DNA from 2 places in the Paraburkholderia sp. J12 genome. Region 1 is predicted to be linked to the other one. Evidence: riboswitches for the same ligand, from Rfam matches in the RefSeq annotation. Region 1 holds a riboswitch; the other holds the start of a gene.
The links. A riboswitch is a leader RNA that binds a small molecule or an ion and turns the genes downstream of it on or off. The one in region 1 is predicted to bind thiamine pyrophosphate.

Region 1 (8,472 bases):
TGGCCCGGCCGCGCGCAGCCGCGGCTGATGGTGGCGGTGCTGGCGATGTCGGAGGCGTTCACGGCGCTCGACTGGCGCGTGCGTTCGCTCATGGGCGAAGTGGGATTGCCGCTCGATGCGCGCGCCTTTCGTCCGCACGTGACGCTCGCGCGTTTCGCGCGCGATGCGGCGGCCGGGCCGGCGACGCTCGACGGCGAAGCGCTGCCGCCGCTACGGTTCGAGGCGCTCGTGCTGTATTCGAGCACGCTCGCCCGTCAGGGCGCGCGCTACGACGCGCTGGCCAGCGTGGCGCTGGCGTAAGGGCGTCGGGCCGGGGTCTTCAGGGGGACAGCGCCGCTTGGTTCACCGCTTGATTCACCGCTCAATGCCCGTTGCGCCGGTAGCGCGCGAGCGTGAGCCCGTCCAGGTCGATCTCGGGCGCGCGCTGCGTGACGAGATCGGCCACTACGCGCCCCGACCCCATCGACATCGCCCAGCCTGTCGAGCCGTGCCCCACGTTGAGCCAGAGCCCTTCCACCCCCGAAGCGCCGAGGAGCGGCGCGCCGTCCGGCACCATCGGCCGCCGCCCCACCCAGAACTGCGCCGACGAGGGCGTTGCCGCGTGCGGGAACCAGTCGTCGAGCACCTTCATGAGCGTCTGCAGTGCCTGCTCGCGCAGCGTCGCGCGATGATTGCCGAGCTCCGCCGTGCCCGCCACGCGCAGATACGGCCCGAAGCGCGTGATCGCTGTCTTGAGCGATTCGTCCATGAGCGCGGCGCGCGGTGCCTTCTGTTCGTCCACCACCGGCAGCGTGGCCGAGTAGCCTTTCACCGGATAGAGCGGCACGCGCACGCCGAGCGGCGCGACAAGTGCCGCGCTCTCCACGCCGAGCGCGACGATCACGGCATCGGCCGTGAGCGTTTGCGGCGCTGCGTCCTCGGCGGACCTTTCCGCCGACGTCTTCAGCACCTCGGCCGGCGCGCGGCGCTGTTCGCGCCGGTTCAGCTTGCCGCGCCCGGCGCGCACGCGCACGCCGCGCACCTTGCCGCCCTCTACCGCGAGCGCCTCGACCTCGGTATCGAACAGAAAGCGCACGCCGCGCGCTTCGCACACGGCGCGCAATTCGCGCGTGAAGCGGGCGCAGTCGCCGGCTTCGTCGTCGGGCAGGTAGATGCCGGCCACGGGTTGCATGCGCGCCCAGGCGAGGCCCGGCTCGACCTGGGCGCAGGCTGCGGGATCGAGTTCGCGATACCCGATGCCCGCGTCGCGCAGCACCGCGAGCGCGGGTTGCGCGAGTTCGAGATCGTAGTCGCTGCGAAAGAGCTGGAGATAGCCCTGGCTGCGCCCGTATTCGAACGCGTGCGTTTCGCGAAACGCGTTCAGGCAGGCGCGGCTGTAGTAGGCGATGCGCTGCATCCGCTGTTTGTTCACACGAAAGCGTGCGAGGTCGCATTCGCGCAGCCATCGGGCGATCCAGCGCCATTGGGCGGGGTCGAGCGTGGGCCGGAAGATGAGCGGGGAGGTGGGCTTGAGGAGGTACTTGAGGAGCTTGGCCGGCATGCCCGGCGCGGCCCACGGGGTGACGTAGCCGGGCGCGATCACGCCCGCATTGCCGAAGCTCGTGCCGAGTGCGACGCCCGGCTCGCGCTCGATGACCGTGACGTCGCAGCCTCGTTCGCTCAGGTAATACGCGGTAGCGACGCCGATCACACCGGCGCCGAGGACGATCGTTTTCATGCCGGTCGATCCAGGAGGGACGGTCGGTATTGCAGCATGTTCGCGCTCATTGTGCAGCGGACCCCGCAACGAGCGCCTTGCCCTTCGTTTCGGGCAGGCAGAGGGCGCTGACGATCACGAGCAGATAACCCGCGCCGGCCACGGCGCCGATCGCTTTCACGAGCGACATGGACTGCGCGAGCGTGCCGACGAGGATCGGGAAAAACGAGCCGAGTCCGCGCCCGAGGTTGTAGCAGAAGCCCTGGCCGGAGCCCCGGATCGCGTTCGGATAGAGCTCGGAGAGATAGGCGCCCACGCCCGCGAAAATGCCCTGCACCACGATGCCGAGCGGAAAGCCGAGCAGCAGCATGGCGCCATTGGTGATGGGCAGCATGGTGTAGGCCATGCCGAGCGCGAACGAGCCGATCGCGAACAGGATGAACGAGGCGCGCCGCCCGATGCGGTCCGAGAGAATCGCGCCGACGATATAGCCCGTGAACGAGCCGACGATCAGCACGATCAGATAGCCGCTCGTGTTGAACACCGAGAGGTGGCGCACGGTCTTCAGATAGGTGGGCAGCCAGGTGGTGATGGCGTAGTAGCCGCCGAGCATGCCGGTGCACAGTGCGCTGCCGAGGAGCGTGGTGCCGAGATGCGCGGGCGCGAAGATCTGCAGGAAATGGGCCTGTGTGGCGCCGCTTTCCCGGGCGCGGCGCGTTTGAACGAAGATCTCGGGGTCGCTCACGTTGCGGCGCACGTAGAGGATCCACAGTGCGGGCACGATGCCGATCCAGAAGCACGCGCGCCAGGCGAGCGCTTCGGGCAGGATGGCGAAGAAGGCCCAGTAGAGGATCGCGGCCGCGGCCCAGCCGAACGACCAGCTGCTCTGCACCGTGCCCACGGCCTTGGCGCGATGCTGCGGCGAGCGGATCGTCTCGGCCATCATGATCGTGACGACCGACCATTCGCCGCCGAAGCCGAAGCCCTGCAGCGTGCGGGTGGCGAGCAACTGCCAGAACGAGTTCGTGAAGCCGGAGAGGCAGGTGAAGAGCGCGAAGGTGGCGATGGTCCACTGCAGCACGCGCACCCGGCCGTAGCGGTCGGCCAGCACGCCGGCGAACCAGCCGCCGATCGCCGAGGAAATCAGCGAGCTGGTGGCGATCATCCCGGCTTCGCTTTTGGTCATGCCCCAGGCGGCGATCAGCGTGGGGATCAGGAACGAGTAGATCATGAAGTCGAACGCGTCGACGGCGTAGCCGCCGAAGCCGGCGTAGAGCGTGCGGCGCTCGCGCGCGCTCAGCTCCGTGAACCACTGGAACGATCCCATCGCGTGTCTTCCCCCGTTGTTGTCCTGCCATGACCGGCGGCGCCGTATACGGCGTGAATGCTGGAGAGGGGCTATTTTAAGGGGTGATTGGGGCAGAGGCGAGGGTAACGAGATCGCGCGATGCGCTTTGTGCGTACGCCGGGTTCGATAGCAAGCGAACGAACCAGCGAACAAATCAGCGTGCGAACCGGCGTGCTAACCCGTAGCGGCGCGGCTGCGCCATGCGGCAAAGCTTGCGCAAGACGGTTAGCCCAGCGTGAGTCCGCCGTCGACGTGGATCACCTGGCCGGTGATATGGCGGGCGGCGCCGGAGAGCAGGAAGGCGATGAGTTCGGCGATATCGGCGGGTTCGGCCACGCGGCCGAGCGGCGTTTCCTCGGCCGCGCGGGCCCATGCGGGCGCGTTCGCGGGCGTGGGGCCCCGATCCTTGCGCGTGTAGCCGGGAGCCACGCAGTTCACCGTTATGCCGTGCGGCGCGAGTTCGGCCGCCGCGGTTTTGGCGAGCGATTCGAGTGCCGCCTTGGCGGCGGCGGTGGCGGCGAACGGTGCGTCGGCGCGGTAGCGGTGCGCGACGAACGAGCTGAGCGCCACCACGCGGCCGCACGCCGATGCGGCGAGCGCGGCCTGTGCGCCGCGAACGAGGGCCGCGAAGGCCGCGGGCATGGCGGCGAAAGAGGCTGCGAGCGCTTCGGCATCGAGCGACGCGAGCGTCCGGCGCTGCGCGTGGCCTGCGTTGGCGACCAGCTGGTCGAGCGCGCCGAAACGCGCCAGCGTGGTTTCGACGATGCGGCCGGCAGCGCCCGATTCGGCCAGATCGGCGCAGACGGTTGCGCACGTCGCCCCTTGGCTCGCGCACGTCGCGGCGACTGCGGCGAGACGCGCCTGCGCCGCTTCGTCGGCGCCGCGCGCATGCAGCATGAGCGCGACGCCCGGCGCGGCGAGCCGCCGGGCGAGCGCGGCGCCGATCCCCGCGCCCGCTCCGGTGATCAGGACGACACGCTCGTGCGCGCCCGCACTCATGCGGCGATGCGCTCTTCGGGCATGCGCTCGATGTCGAGCGTTTCCTCGTGGAACGCCGCAAGCGACTCGCGATGCGCAACGCTCACGATAGCCGCCTTCGGCAGGCGCTCGGTGAAGAGCTTGTAGAGACGGCCTTCGTTCTCGGCGTCGAGTGCGCTCGTCGCTTCGTCGAGGAACAGGTAGTCGGGCTTGTGCAGCAGCACGCGAGCGCCCGCAAGCCGTTGCTGCTCGCCCGGCGAGAGCACGCGCGTCCAGTGCGCCGATTCTTCGAGCCGGTCGACGTAGTCTTCGAGCCGGCACGCGCGCAGGGCTTCGCGGCATTCTTCGTCGCTGTAGTCGGCGGCGGGCGAGGGGTAGGTGAGCGCGGCCTTGAGCGTGCCGATCGGCAGGTAGCTTTGCTGCGGGATGAACATCATGCGCGCATCGACGGGGGCGTCGATCGAGCCTTCGCCGAACGGCCAGAGCCCCGCGAGCGCGCGCATGAGCGTGCTCTTGCCCGCGCCCGACGGGCCGCGCACGAGCCAGCGCGAGCCCGGCCTGATGGCGATGTCGCGCACTTCGGAAAGCGGCAGGCCGTTGGGCAGCGACAGCTTCAGATGCTCGGTGGACAGCGCGTTGGCATCCACGTAGTGCAGGTTGATGCCGCCGTGCTCGGTGGCGGGAGAAACCGTTTCCTTCAGGCGCGGCGCATGCACCACGCGCGCGAATTCGCGCAGACGGTTGACGGTGGCGCGCCATTCGACGAGGGTGGAGTAACTGTTCATGAACCACGAGAAGCAGTCGCTCACGGTGCCGAACGCTCCAGAGATCTTCATCAGCACGCCGAACGAGAATGCACCTGCAAAGTAGCGCGGCGCCGCGACGACGAGCGGGAAAATGATGGCAATCTGGCCGTAAAAACTGAGCACGAAGGTGAGGCGCTTCGTGTACTTCATCACGCGCCACCAGTTTTCGCGAATGTGCTCGAACAGCCCCTGCGCATTGCTGCGCTCGGTGTTCATGCCGTCGTAGAGGGCAATCTGCTCGGAGTTTTCGCGCAGGCGGATGAGGCCGAAGCGGAAGTCCGCTTCCACTTTCTGTTGCTGATAGTTGATCGAGACGAGCGGATGGCCGGCCTTCTGGGTCACGTACGAGCCGAACACGGCGTAGAGCAGGGCGGCCCAGACCATGTAGCCCGGAATCGTGATGGGCGTGCCGCCCAGCGAAAACGTGAGCGCCCCCGCGAGCGACCAGAGGATCGTGATGAACGACACCAGCGTGACGACCGTCGAGAGCAGATCGAGCGTCAGCGCGAGCGTGTTGTTGGCGAACGCCTGCAGGTCGTCGCTGATCCGCTGGTCGGGGTTGTCGGCGAGGCGATCGCGCTCGATGCGGTAGAACGCGCCCTTGTCGAGCCATTCGTCGAGAAAGCGCGTCGTGAGCCATTGACGCCACCGGAAGCCCAGCATCTGGCGCAGATAGCGCCCGTACACCGCGAGGATGATGAACGCGAACGCGAGTACGGTGAAGACCATCAGAAGGTGCGGGAACTGCTTGACGTCCTTGCTCTGCAGCGCGTCGTAGAAGTCGCCGTTCCAGGTGTTGAACCGCACATTGATCCACACCACGGTCAGATTGATGACGATGATCGCCACCAGCAGCCCCCAGGCGACCCAACGCTCCTCGGAGACCCAATAGGGTTTGATCAGGCTCCAGGCCGAGACCTTTTCGGGCTGATCCGGCGTGGGGCGGGAAGATAGGTTGGTCATGTGCGTCCTGATGTTGGCCCGGCCCCGGGCCGGAAAAATGCGAAGCGTGCGGCGTGGCACGACGGTGCTGCGATTCTGTCGCCGGCCGCTTAAGCGGGGCTTAACAGGGGAGGCATCGGTGCCGTCGACGTTAAAGCGCGCGGCTCATTGTCTCATTGCGACAGCCCGCAGGCGTTCCGGGCATTGTGCCAGAGGGTGCGCGGCGCCCGCGAAACGGCACCGGCCAGCCGGCCCGGGAAGGCCGCGCCGCCGAGGTTTGCGGGCCCCGGGCCTTTTGTGGTCTAATGACCGTTGACGAAACAGGGGTGCTTCGCCGGCATGCCGTGCATGTCGCCGTGAGGCTGAGAGAGACCCTTCGCACCCGATCCGGGTAATACCGGCGCGGGAAGTTTCCGGAAAGTCTTGCTGGATCCATTTCCAGTTTCCCGCCGGGCAAGCGTGCATGGGACCCGTGTCCCAGCGCCTCACGCGCCTGTCCGGCCGGCCTTGCCAGCCGGTTTCGTCCTTGGGTACGTCTGCTGTTGCCGTACGGAAAGGATACGATGACCGCCTATTCCTCAGTTTATTTAGCCCGCGTTTCTCGTGGCGTTGCCGCCCGCTTCGTTGTTCGCGCAAGCTTTGGCGCGACCTGTGGGTGTGCCCTCGCGCGCGGCGGAGTGCCGTCATGAGCCGCGTGCGCGCCACCGCTGCCATGCCCGATTTCGCCGTGCTCGGCGGGGGGCTTTCCGGCCGACTCGTCGCGTGGCGGCTTGCCGGCGCGGGGCATCGCGTTGCGCTGTACGAGCGCGGCGGCCCAGAAGGTGCCGACGCCGCCGCGTGGGTTGCCGCCGCGATGCTCGCGCCGCTCGCCGAAGCCGCCGTGGCCGAACTGCTCATCACCGAACTCGGTGTCGCGTCGCTCGAAACGTGGCCGCAGATACTCGCGCAACTGCCCGAGCCGGTGTTCTTCCAGCACAACGGCACGCTCGTCGTGTGGCATCACGCCGATCGCACCGAAGCGCCGCTCTTCGAGCGCCGCGTGCGCGCGAACGCGCCGCACTGGCTGGCGGACGAGGGCTTCGTCGCGCTCGCGGGCCAGGAACTCGATGCGGCGGAGCCGGCGCTCGCCGGCCGCTTCGCGCGCGGCTGGCTGCTGCCCGGCGAAGGCCAGCTCGATAACCGCCAGGTGCTGCCCGCGCTGGCGGCGGGTCTCGCGCAGCGGGGCGTACAAGCGCACTGGCACACGCCGGTGGACGAGGCCGATCTGCCGCCCGCGCGCGTGACGATCGATTGCCGCGGCCTCGGCGCCAAGCCTGCGCTGCCCGCGCTGCGCGGCATCCGCGGCGAAGTCGCGCGCGTGCATGCGCCGGGCATCGGACTCACGCGGCCCGTGCGTCTTTTGCATCCGCGCTATCCGCTCTATATCGCGCCCAAGCAGAACGACCTCTACGTGATCGGCGCCACCGAGATCGAAGGCGAGGACATGTCGCCGGTCAGCGTGCGCTCGGCGCTCGAATTGCTGAGCGCGGCGTTTGCCGTGCATCCGGCCTTCGGCGAGGCGCGCATTCTCGAGCTCAATTCGCAATGCCGCCCCACGCTGCCCGATCACCGCCCGGCGTTGATCTGGGACGGCGCACGGACCTTGCGGGTAAACGGGCTCTACCGGCACGGCTTCATGATTGCGCCCGCTGTGGCCGACGAGGCGGTGCGTTGCGCAGAGGCGCTGCTCGCCGGCCGCGTAGCGGATCCAGACGCCTTCGAAGCCTGGCGCAACGGCTCGCGCTGGAGCGCGATGCTGCACAACGGCGCCGCCAACCGCGAACGCGAAGCACTGAACGTGAAGTAAACAGAATCGATATGGACATACAGATCAACCAGAAACCGCTCACGCTGCCCGAAGGGTCGACCGTTGCCGACGCGCTGGCCGCGTTCGGCGCGCGTCCGCCCTATGCCGTCGCGCTGAACGGCGATTTCGTCGCGCGCGCCCAGCACGTTGCGCGCACGCTTGCTGCGGGCGACCGCCTCGACGTCGTGAGTCCGGTGGCCGGCGGCTGAGCCGCACGCCACCCCCACGCCACCTCGAGTCCGACCCGAAACCGCCAGGGATTCCATCGCCATGACCACCTCTTCCACCGCCGACGCGCTCACGCTCTACGGCGAAACCTTCGCGAGCCGCGTGCTGCTCGGCACGTCGCGCTATCCGTCGCTGCAGTCGCTTTCCGATTCGATCGATGCGGGGCGCCCCGGCATGATCACCGTCGCGCTGCGCCGCCAGATGAACGACGGCACCGCCGAGGCGGGCTTCTTCGACCTGCTCAAGCGCCACGGCGTGCCGCTTCTGCCGAATACGGCGGGCTGCCTCACCGTCAACGAAGCGGTGACCACGGCCCACATGGCGCGCGAGGTATTCGAAACCGACTGGATCAAGCTCGAACTGATCGGCGACGACTACACGCTGCAGCCGGACCCGGTCGGCCTGATCGAGGCCGCGTCGCGTCTCGTGAAGGACGGCTTCAAGGTGCTGCCGTATTGCACCGAAGACCTCGTGATCGGCCGGCGCCTGCTCGACGCGGGCTGCGAGGCGCTGATGCCGTGGGGCGCCCCCATCGGCACCGGCAAGGGCGTGATCAATCCATACGGCCTGCGCGTGCTGCGCGAGCGGCTGCCCGACGTGCCGCTGATCGTCGACGCGGGTCTCGGCC
Region 2 (8,472 bases), on a different contig from region 1:
TGATCGGCATCCTGCTCGCGCGCACGGCCGCAGGTTTCATCGGCCAGTACTTCGGCTGGCGCGCGGTGTTCGGCGCGTCGATCGTCGCGCTGCTCGGTCTCGCCGTCGTGATCGTGCTCAAGCTGCCGCGCAGCCAGCCCACCTCGAAGCTCGGCTATGGCCGGCTCCTTGCCTCCATGTGGCATCTCACGCTGGAACTGCGCGGCCTGCGCGAGGCGGCCGCAACCGGCGCCTGCATCTTCGGCGCGTTCAGCCTCTTCTGGCCCGTGCTCACGCTGCTGCTCGCGGGCGAACCGTTCCATCTCGGACCGCAGGTGGCGGGGCTGTTCGGCATCGTCGGCGCGGCGGGCGCCATGGCCGCGCCCTGGGCCGGACGCTCCGCCGACAAGCGCGGCCCGCGCGCCGTCATCACGATGTCGATCGGGCTCGTCGCGCTCGCCTTCGCGATCTTCGCGTTCTCGGGCAAGAGCCTGATCGGGCTCGTGATCGGCGTGATCGTGCTCGACATCGGCGTGCAGGCCGCGCAGATCTCGAACCAGTCGCGCATCTACGCGCTGCGCCCCGAGGCGCGCAGCCGCGTCAACACGGTCTACATGGTGGCGTACTTCATCGGCGGCGCGGCCGGCTCCGCCATCGGCGCGGCAACGTGGCACGCGTTCGGCTGGGTCGGCGTGTGCATCGCCGGCCTCGCGTTTTCGGCGCTGGCCGGCTGGATCCACGCGAGCACGCGCGAGCGCGCCGGGCACGGCGCGCAGGCGTCCTGAGGTTTCCCGAGGCGCTCTAGCCGCGCAGCACGCCGAGCAACAGCGTGACCACGAAGACCACGAGAAAAAGATAGAAAAGGATCTTCGCGATTTCGGCGGCGCCGGCCGCGATGCCGGTGAAACCGAACACGGCGGCAATAAGCGCGATCACGAGAAACACGATGGCGTAGTGAAGCATGGCGTAGCCCTCCCAGGTCGTTGGTGTCGGGCGCAGGTCGCTTGCCAGGTGCCAGGGGAATGGCCCGCGATGCCTGCCGCGCCGATCGATGGGTGCGCTACGCAAGCGCCGGGCCCGTCGCTCCACGCGGTCGGGGACGTACCCCATCCCCGATCCGGCAAGAATACCCGGGCACGCCGCGTGCTGGAGAGGGGACCCCTTACCTGAAACGGTGGAGTTACCCATGAAACGCCTGATTGCCTTGTTGCTCATTGCCGCTTCGGCCGGAACCCTCGCCGCCTGCAATACCGTGGCGGGCGCGGGCCAGGATATGTCCGCGGGCGGTCACGCCATCACCAACAGCGCCGAACAGGCGAAGTAGCGCGGCGCCGGCACGCCTGCCGGTATCGCCGGCCGGCGCGGCCGCCGTCGGGAGCCTGGAGATCGCGAGGGGCGAGTCCGCCCCTGCTCGTCAGGCCCCGCGGCGGCGGTCGTCGAAGATAAACGAGAGGCCCACGCTGCCGAGTATCAGCACGGTCGCGACGATCGTGCTGGCCGTCACTGGCTCGCCCAGCAGCAGCGCACCCAGCGCGACGGCCACCACGGGATTCACGTACATGCAGCTGCTCGCCACGAGCGGGCTGGTGTGGCGGATCAGATAGCCATACGCGACATAGGCGGCCATCGTGCCGACCAGCATCAGATAGAAAAACGCGACAGCAGGCAGGAAATGCAGTGTCATCATGCGTTCACCCGTGATCCAGGCGATGAGTGTGGACACCCCACCCCCGAGCCCGATCTGCAGCGCCGTAGCGAGAAAGAGGTCGGACGGGAGCTGGAGCCGTCCGGCCAGATGCGCGCCGATCGCCCAGAAAAGCGCACCGCCGAGTATCGCGAGGCAGCCGTCCGCCGTGCCCGACGCGCCGCCGCCGTGGCTCAGGATCCCGATGCCGGCGAGACCCAGCGCTACGGCCACCCACTCCGCCTTCGCGATGCGCCGCCCGGTGGCAGCGGCAATCACGGTTGCGAAGAGCGGCACCGTGGCAACCATCACCGCCGCCGTGCCGGTGCCCACGGTTCGCATCCCGTAAGCGAGCATGCCGCTGGAAAGCCCGACGAGCGTCGTCCCGACGATGCCGGCATTGCGGACCTCCAGCAGCGTCGGCATGACGGGACGGCGGCGCATCGCGAACACGAAAAGGCCGATGCCCGCCAGCAGGTTGCGCAGCCCCGAAAGCAGCAGCGGCGGAAACGAGCCGAGCGCGACGTGTACGCCGAGGTAGGTCGAGCCCCACACGAAATAGACGACGCCGAGCGAGAGTGCGACGCGGCCGCTCCGCGATTGCGGCAACCTTATCGAGCGGCACAACGGCCAAAGGGTATTGAGCACACGCAGCGCACCGGCTGCAACGACCTGCACGCGGGAAGACAAACGAGGCGGCGTGGTCATGGCGTCGCGCTCGGGAACCGAAGCGGCGCGCATCCCTCAGGGTCCCGCAGGCGTGCTGCGGGACGGATCAAACTCGACGGCATGATGAATGGGAGAAAAAGCGGTAAGGCACAGCGGCGGCGACGGCCGGTGCGCCAGGGCCAGTCGGATAAACGTAAGCTGGCCGCCCCGAATTATGCAACAAGCCGGCCCGCGTGCGTCGTTCAGGGAGCGCTTTATGCGCTGCAATTACGACGTGCGAGAAAAGGCAAAACCTCGGGACGATTCAGCGCTTCGGGCGCTCCGAACGTTTCGCATCGCCCGGAAAGGCATCGTCATCGCCCGTGCGGTTCGCGTGCTAACATTGCAAATCCTTTCTTTATGCTTTCGTTTTTACCTGTCGCCATGCGTACTCCGTTCTCGCATCTTGCCCGTTCGCTGCCCCCGCGCGCCTGCCGCGGCCTGCGCGAACGCGCGCGCATGCGAATCCGGGCGGGCGCATGCGCCGCGCAAGAAACCTTGTCGCGTCGCGCCACGACCCCGCCCGTCGCCGCCCGGCGTCCGGCCTGAACCGCTCTCCCCTCGTCATCCGGAGCCGTTCGGTCGGGCTCCGGGCCGATCCCGCACGCCCCGCCCATCGCCGTATTTCAGGATCGCAAGGAGAACCGCCGTGACCCGCAAAATCCGCTACCTCACCGAACTCGACGTCGCCCGTCTCGAAAAAAGCGCAGCCGAACCCGGCGCCGCCCCGGCGCGCCAGACCATGCTCGACGAACTGCTCGAGCGCGCCGAGATCGTCGCGCCGCAGGACGTCGCCGCGAACGTCGTGACCATGAACTCGCAGGTCACGCTCAAGAACGAGGAAACGGGCGAGACCTTCACGTGGACCGTCGTCTATCCGCGCAGCGCGGACTTCGCCGCCGGGCGCCTCAATGTGTTCTCGCCGGCCGGCCTCGCGCTGCTCGGCCTGAAGCGCGGCGACACCGTGCGCTTCACGCCGCCGAGCGGCGCCCAGCAGACGCTGAAGATCGACCGCATCCTGTTCCAGCCCGAAGCGTCCGACGATTTCAGGCTGTAAGCGTGCCGGCAGGTCGGCGCCCTTGCCCGGCGCCATACCGCGAATTGCACGCGCGGGCACTTGCCAGATCGTCGCAGCACGGTGTATTGTTTGGCCTGCTTACGCGGGGGTCCTGCGTTATGCGCCGTTACGTAGTTTCGTATCTGCTCAGGTACGAAAGTCGGGCGGCGTATCGCGCGGGTGAGAAATACCCTTTGAACCTGATCTGGATAATGCCAGCGCAGGGAAGCGTCCGGACTTCGCAGCATCGCTCCACCCTCTCATCCAGCGAAGTCCGTCCACGTTCCGTCTCGTCTCCTGCGAAGCTGCTGTTCCCACTTTGCTTTGCATGGACCGGAGTCAGACGCTCAAGCGCCAACTCGGGTCGACACGGAGAGAGATACATGAACGCGAACCCGAAGTTCGTTTCCGCCAACGCGCACGTCGACGAAGCCGCGGTCGCGCCGCTGCCCAATTCCCGCAAGATCTACGTGACCGGCTCGCAGCCGGACATCCGCGTGCCGATGCGCGAAATCACGCAGTCGGACACGCCCACGGGCTTCGGCGGCGAAAAGAATCCGCCGATCTACGTCTACGACACGTCGGGTCCGTACACCGATCCTGATGCGCAGATCGACATTCGCGCCGGCCTGCCCGCGCTGCGCCAGACGTGGATCGAAAAGCGCGGCGACACCGAGTCGCTCGACGGCCTCTCGTCGCAATACGGCCGCGAGCGCGCCGCCGATCCGGCCACGGCCGAACTGCGCTTCCCGGGCCTGCACCGCACGCCGCGCCGCGCGAAGACCGGCAAGAACGTGACGCAGATGCACTACGCGCGTCAGGGCATCGTCACGCCCGAGATGGAGTACATCGCGATCCGCGAAAACCAGCGCCGCGCCGAGTATCTGGAAAGCCTCAAGGCAAGCGGCCCGAACGGCGCCAAACTCGCCGCGATGATGGGCCGCCAGCACGCGGGCCAGGCCTTCGGTGCCGCGGCCTTCGGCGCCGACGCGCTCAAGGCAATCACGCCCGAATTCGTGCGCGAGGAAATCGCACGCGGCCGCGCGATCATTCCCGCCAACATCAACCACCCGGAAAGCGAGCCGATGATCATCGGCCGCAACTTCCTCGTGAAGATCAACGCGAACATCGGCAACTCGGCCGTGACCTCGTCGATCGGCGAGGAAGTGGACAAGATGACGTGGGCGATCCGCTGGGGCGGCGACACGGTCATGGATCTCTCCACGGGCAAGCACATCCACGAAACGCGCGAGTGGATCATCCGCAATTCGCCGGTGCCGATCGGCACGGTGCCGATCTACCAGGCACTCGAAAAGGTCAACGGCAAGGCGGAAGACCTCACGTGGGAAATCTTCCGCGACACGCTCATCGAGCAGGCCGAGCAAGGCGTAGACTACTTCACGATCCACGCGGGCGTGCGCCTGCAATACGTGCCGCTCACGGCCAACCGCATGACCGGCATCGTCTCGCGCGGCGGTTCGATCATGGCCAAGTGGTGCCTTGCCCACCATAAGGAATCCTTCATTTACGAGCATTTCGAAGAGATCTGCGAAATCATGAAGGAATACGACGTGAGCTTCTCGCTCGGCGACGGCCTGCGCCCCGGCTCGATCTACGACGCCAACGACGAAGCGCAGCTCGGCGAACTGAAGACGCTCGGCGAGCTCACGCAGGTCGCGTGGAAGCACGACGTGCAGGTGATGATCGAAGGCCCGGGCCACGTGCCGATGCAGCTCATCAAGGAGAACATGGATCTCCAGCTCGACTGGTGCAAGGAAGCGCCCTTCTACACGCTCGGGCCGCTCACCACCGACATCGCACCGGGCTACGACCACATCACCTCGGGCATCGGCGCCGCGATGATCGGCTGGTTCGGCACGGCGATGCTGTGCTACGTGACGCCCAAGGAACACCTGGGCCTGCCGAACAAGGACGACGTGAAGGAAGGCATCATCACGTACAAGCTCGCGGCCCACGCAGCCGATCTGGCGAAGGGCCATCCGGGCGCGCAGGTGCGCGACAACGCACTCTCGAAGGCGCGTTTCGAGTTCCGCTGGGAGGACCAGTTCAACCTCGGTCTCGACCCGGACAAGGCACGCGAATTCCACGACGAAACGCTGCCGAAGGACTCGGCCAAGGTTGCGCATTTCTGCTCGATGTGCGGCCCGCACTTCTGCTCGATGAAGATCACGCAGGACGTGCGCGATTTCGCGGCCAAACAAGGCATGAGCGACGACGAGGCCCTGAAAAAAGGCATGGAAGTGAAGGCCGTCGAGTTCATCAAGCAAGGCGCCGAAATCTACCAGCGCCAGTAAGCCATACGGTGTGAGAAGCCTGGGAAGGGCGCGGTGCAAGCCGCGCCCTTCGTTTTTGCAGTGCACGAAAAGTGCTGCGTGCGAAACATTCTTTTACGAATCCAACGACTCGCTGACAAAGCCGAACAACCAGATACGGGATCGCCCGATACGATGGGAATATCGGAGTGGCGGCTTGCGTCCGCGCGCAGGCAACGCCGCTCGTCATTACCCCTGGAGTCGGACATGAAAACCCTTGCACGCGCACGCATTCTCATCGCACTCGCTACCGTCGTCACGGCGGCGGCCAGCCTTTCCGCCTGCGACAACATGTCGACGCGCGACCGCGATACCGCGATCGGCGCAGGGGTGGGCGGCGTCGCGGGCGCGGCACTCGGCGGCAGCGCGCTCTCGACGGTGGGCGGCGCGGCGGTGGGCGGCATCATCGGCAATCAGGTCGGCAAGTAACGTTGCACCGGCCCGCAGTACCTGAGGACAAAGCGCAAGACACAAGGCGCGAACACCATCATTAGAACGACAGGCAAACGCAGCTATCAGAGAGGCGGCGCGGCGCATACCCGGTAACAGGATGCGCCGCGTTCGTTTTGCCTTTGCAATCGCGCGAAATACGCGGTTACCGGTGCGCAACACAAAGTCACGAACGACAGCGTAAGCTCGGGAGATGCCAGTTTGCGCCCCACATCGGGCGCGCGGCCGGCCGTCCGCTCACGGAGTCCGCCATGACACGCCCGTCTGTGTTCCTCGCCCCTGCCCGTTCCCTGCGCCCCACAGGTTCCCTGCGTTCCAATCGCACCGCGCGCACCTTTCGCGGCATCACAGTCGCCGGCGCCGTTGCCTCCACCCTTGCGCTTTCGGGCTGCTACTACTATTACCCGTACGGCTATGGCTACGGTACCTACCCGGCTTACGCCACGCAGCAGGAAACCGCCGTTGCCACAGCCGGCAACACGCCGGCTCCCAACGCCGTGCCCGATGCCCAATATCCGGGACCGCTCTATTCGACCCAGCCGGTAGCCATTGCCGTGCCCGCTTATTCCGCGTGGCCGGTCTATCCCGCTTATTACCCCGCTTGGGGCTGGGGCGCGCCCGCCGTGTCGTTCGGCTTCGGCTGGAGCGGTGGACACTGGCATTGACGACTGCGGTTCCCCCTTGCGCGCGTAATGCGCTTTCCCCCGCGCGGCCCCCATTCAGGCGGGGCCGCCAGTTCCTCGCCATATTCGGTGCCGGACCGTACTTACCCTGCTTGACGCTCAAGCCGCATTTTCTATGCTGCTATTGGGCGTCGGGGACTGAAGCACGGCCTTAAATAATCGCCCATCCAGCACGTGCCCCGGCGCACCGGGCGGCATCGACTGCGCCGACTCCAGAACAGCATAAAGGAGACATCATGTTTCACCAGCTGTTGACTCCCATCGGCAATTCGCTTCTGCCTTCTTTCATCGTTGCGGCACTTCCCATCCTCACCGTGCTCGTCCTGCTGGGCTGGGCACGACGCCCTGCGTGGCAGGCCTCGCTCGCGGGGCTCGTGGTCGGGCTGATCGTCGCGATCTTCGGCTGGCAGTTTCCGGCCGGCCTCGCCATCGACTCCGTCGTCGCGGGCGCCGTGTTCGCGCTCTGGCCGGTCATGTGGATCGTCGTCACGGCCATCCTGCTCTACAACATCGCGCTGCGCTCGGGACGCTTCGCGGCCTTTCGCATGTGGCTGCTCGACAATCTGCCGAACGACCGCCGCATCGTGCTCGTGGTAGTCGGCTTTTCGTTCGGCGCGCTCTTCGAAGGCATCTCCGGCTTCGGCACGCCCGTCGCGATCACGAGTTCGCTGCTCATCATGCTGGGCTTTCCCACGCTCGAAGCGCTCACCTTCACGCTGATCTTCAACACGGCGCCCGTGGCCTTCGGGGCGCTCGGCGTGCCGATCACGGTGCTCGGCGCCGTCACGCACCTGCCCGCCGATATGCTCGCGCAAATGGTCGGCCGCCAGTTGCCGTTCTTCGCGCTGCTGCTGCCCTTCTATGTGATCGCCATCTACGCGGGCGTGACCGGCATGCTGCGCATCTGGCCGGTGCTGCTCGTGGCGGGCGGCAGCTTCGCCATCACGCAGTTCGTGACCTCGAACTTCGTCAACTACAGCCTCACCGACGTGCTCTCGTCGCTGATCTCGCTGATCCTCACGATCGCGTTCCTGCGCGTCTGGAAGCCCGCGCCCGATCCGCAGTTCGAAATCCGCATCGACCGGGCGAAGGAAGTGCGCGGCACGGTGTCGGGCGCCGCCGGCTGGTATCCGTGGCTGATCGTGGCCGCGGTGGTGATCCTCTGGACCATCGCGAAAGTCTTCACGATCGGCGACACGAAGATCCCCTGGCCGGGTCTCGACAAGGCCGTGTACATCACGCTCTACAAGGTGCCCTACGGCGCGATCTGGGACTTCCAGCCGCTCGCCACCGGCACGGCGATTCTCGTAGCGGCGATCGTGACGGCGTTCGTCGTGCGCCTGAAGCCCGCCGACTTCGGCGGTGCGATCGTCGATACGTGGGTGCAGACGCGCATCGCCATCCTGACCGTCGCCACGATCGTCGGGCTCGCGTATCTGATGAACTACTCGGGGCTCACCTATACGCTCGGTCTCGGCGTCGCTTCGGTCGGCGCGTTCTTCCCGCTCGTTTCGGCCTTCCTCGGCTGGGTGGCGGTGTTCCTCTCCGGCAGCGACACCTCGGGCAACGCGCTCTTCG

Region 2: it holds a riboswitch for thiamine pyrophosphate, as region 1 does, so the genes downstream of both, thiC (phosphomethylpyrimidine synthase ThiC) here and U5760_RS26645 (FAD-dependent oxidoreductase) in region 1, are expected to answer to the same signal.

Annotation. Positions count from the first base shown of each region.
Region 1 covers NZ_CAJMZC010000016.1:41,265-49,736, reverse strand. Annotated here, with positions in the region: gene thpR (RNA 2',3'-cyclic phosphodiesterase) at 1-300, shown strand, start outside; gene U5760_RS26665 (D-amino acid dehydrogenase) at 362-1,717, opposite strand; gene U5760_RS26660 (MFS transporter) at 1,764-3,023, opposite strand; gene U5760_RS26655 (SDR family NAD(P)-dependent oxidoreductase) at 3,270-4,043, opposite strand; gene U5760_RS26650 (ABC transporter ATP-binding protein/permease) at 4,040-5,791, opposite strand; TPP riboswitch at 6,083-6,196, shown strand; gene U5760_RS26645 (FAD-dependent oxidoreductase) at 6,456-7,616, shown strand; gene thiS (sulfur carrier protein ThiS) at 7,628-7,825, shown strand; gene U5760_RS26635 (thiazole synthase) at 7,887-8,472, shown strand, end outside.
Region 2 covers NZ_CAJMZC010000009.1:275,886-284,357, forward strand. Annotated here, with positions in the region: gene U5760_RS20475 (MFS transporter) at 1-764, shown strand, start outside; gene U5760_RS20480 (DUF1328 family protein) at 781-942, opposite strand; gene U5760_RS20485 (entericidin A/B family lipoprotein) at 1,166-1,303, shown strand; gene U5760_RS20490 (EamA family transporter) at 1,394-2,371, opposite strand; gene U5760_RS20495 (GreA/GreB family elongation factor) at 3,021-3,428, shown strand; TPP riboswitch at 3,524-3,673, shown strand; gene thiC (phosphomethylpyrimidine synthase ThiC) at 3,812-5,743, shown strand; gene U5760_RS20505 (glycine zipper 2TM domain-containing protein) at 5,969-6,190, shown strand; gene U5760_RS20510 (hypothetical protein) at 6,463-6,876, shown strand; gene U5760_RS20515 (L-lactate permease) at 7,131-8,472, shown strand, end outside.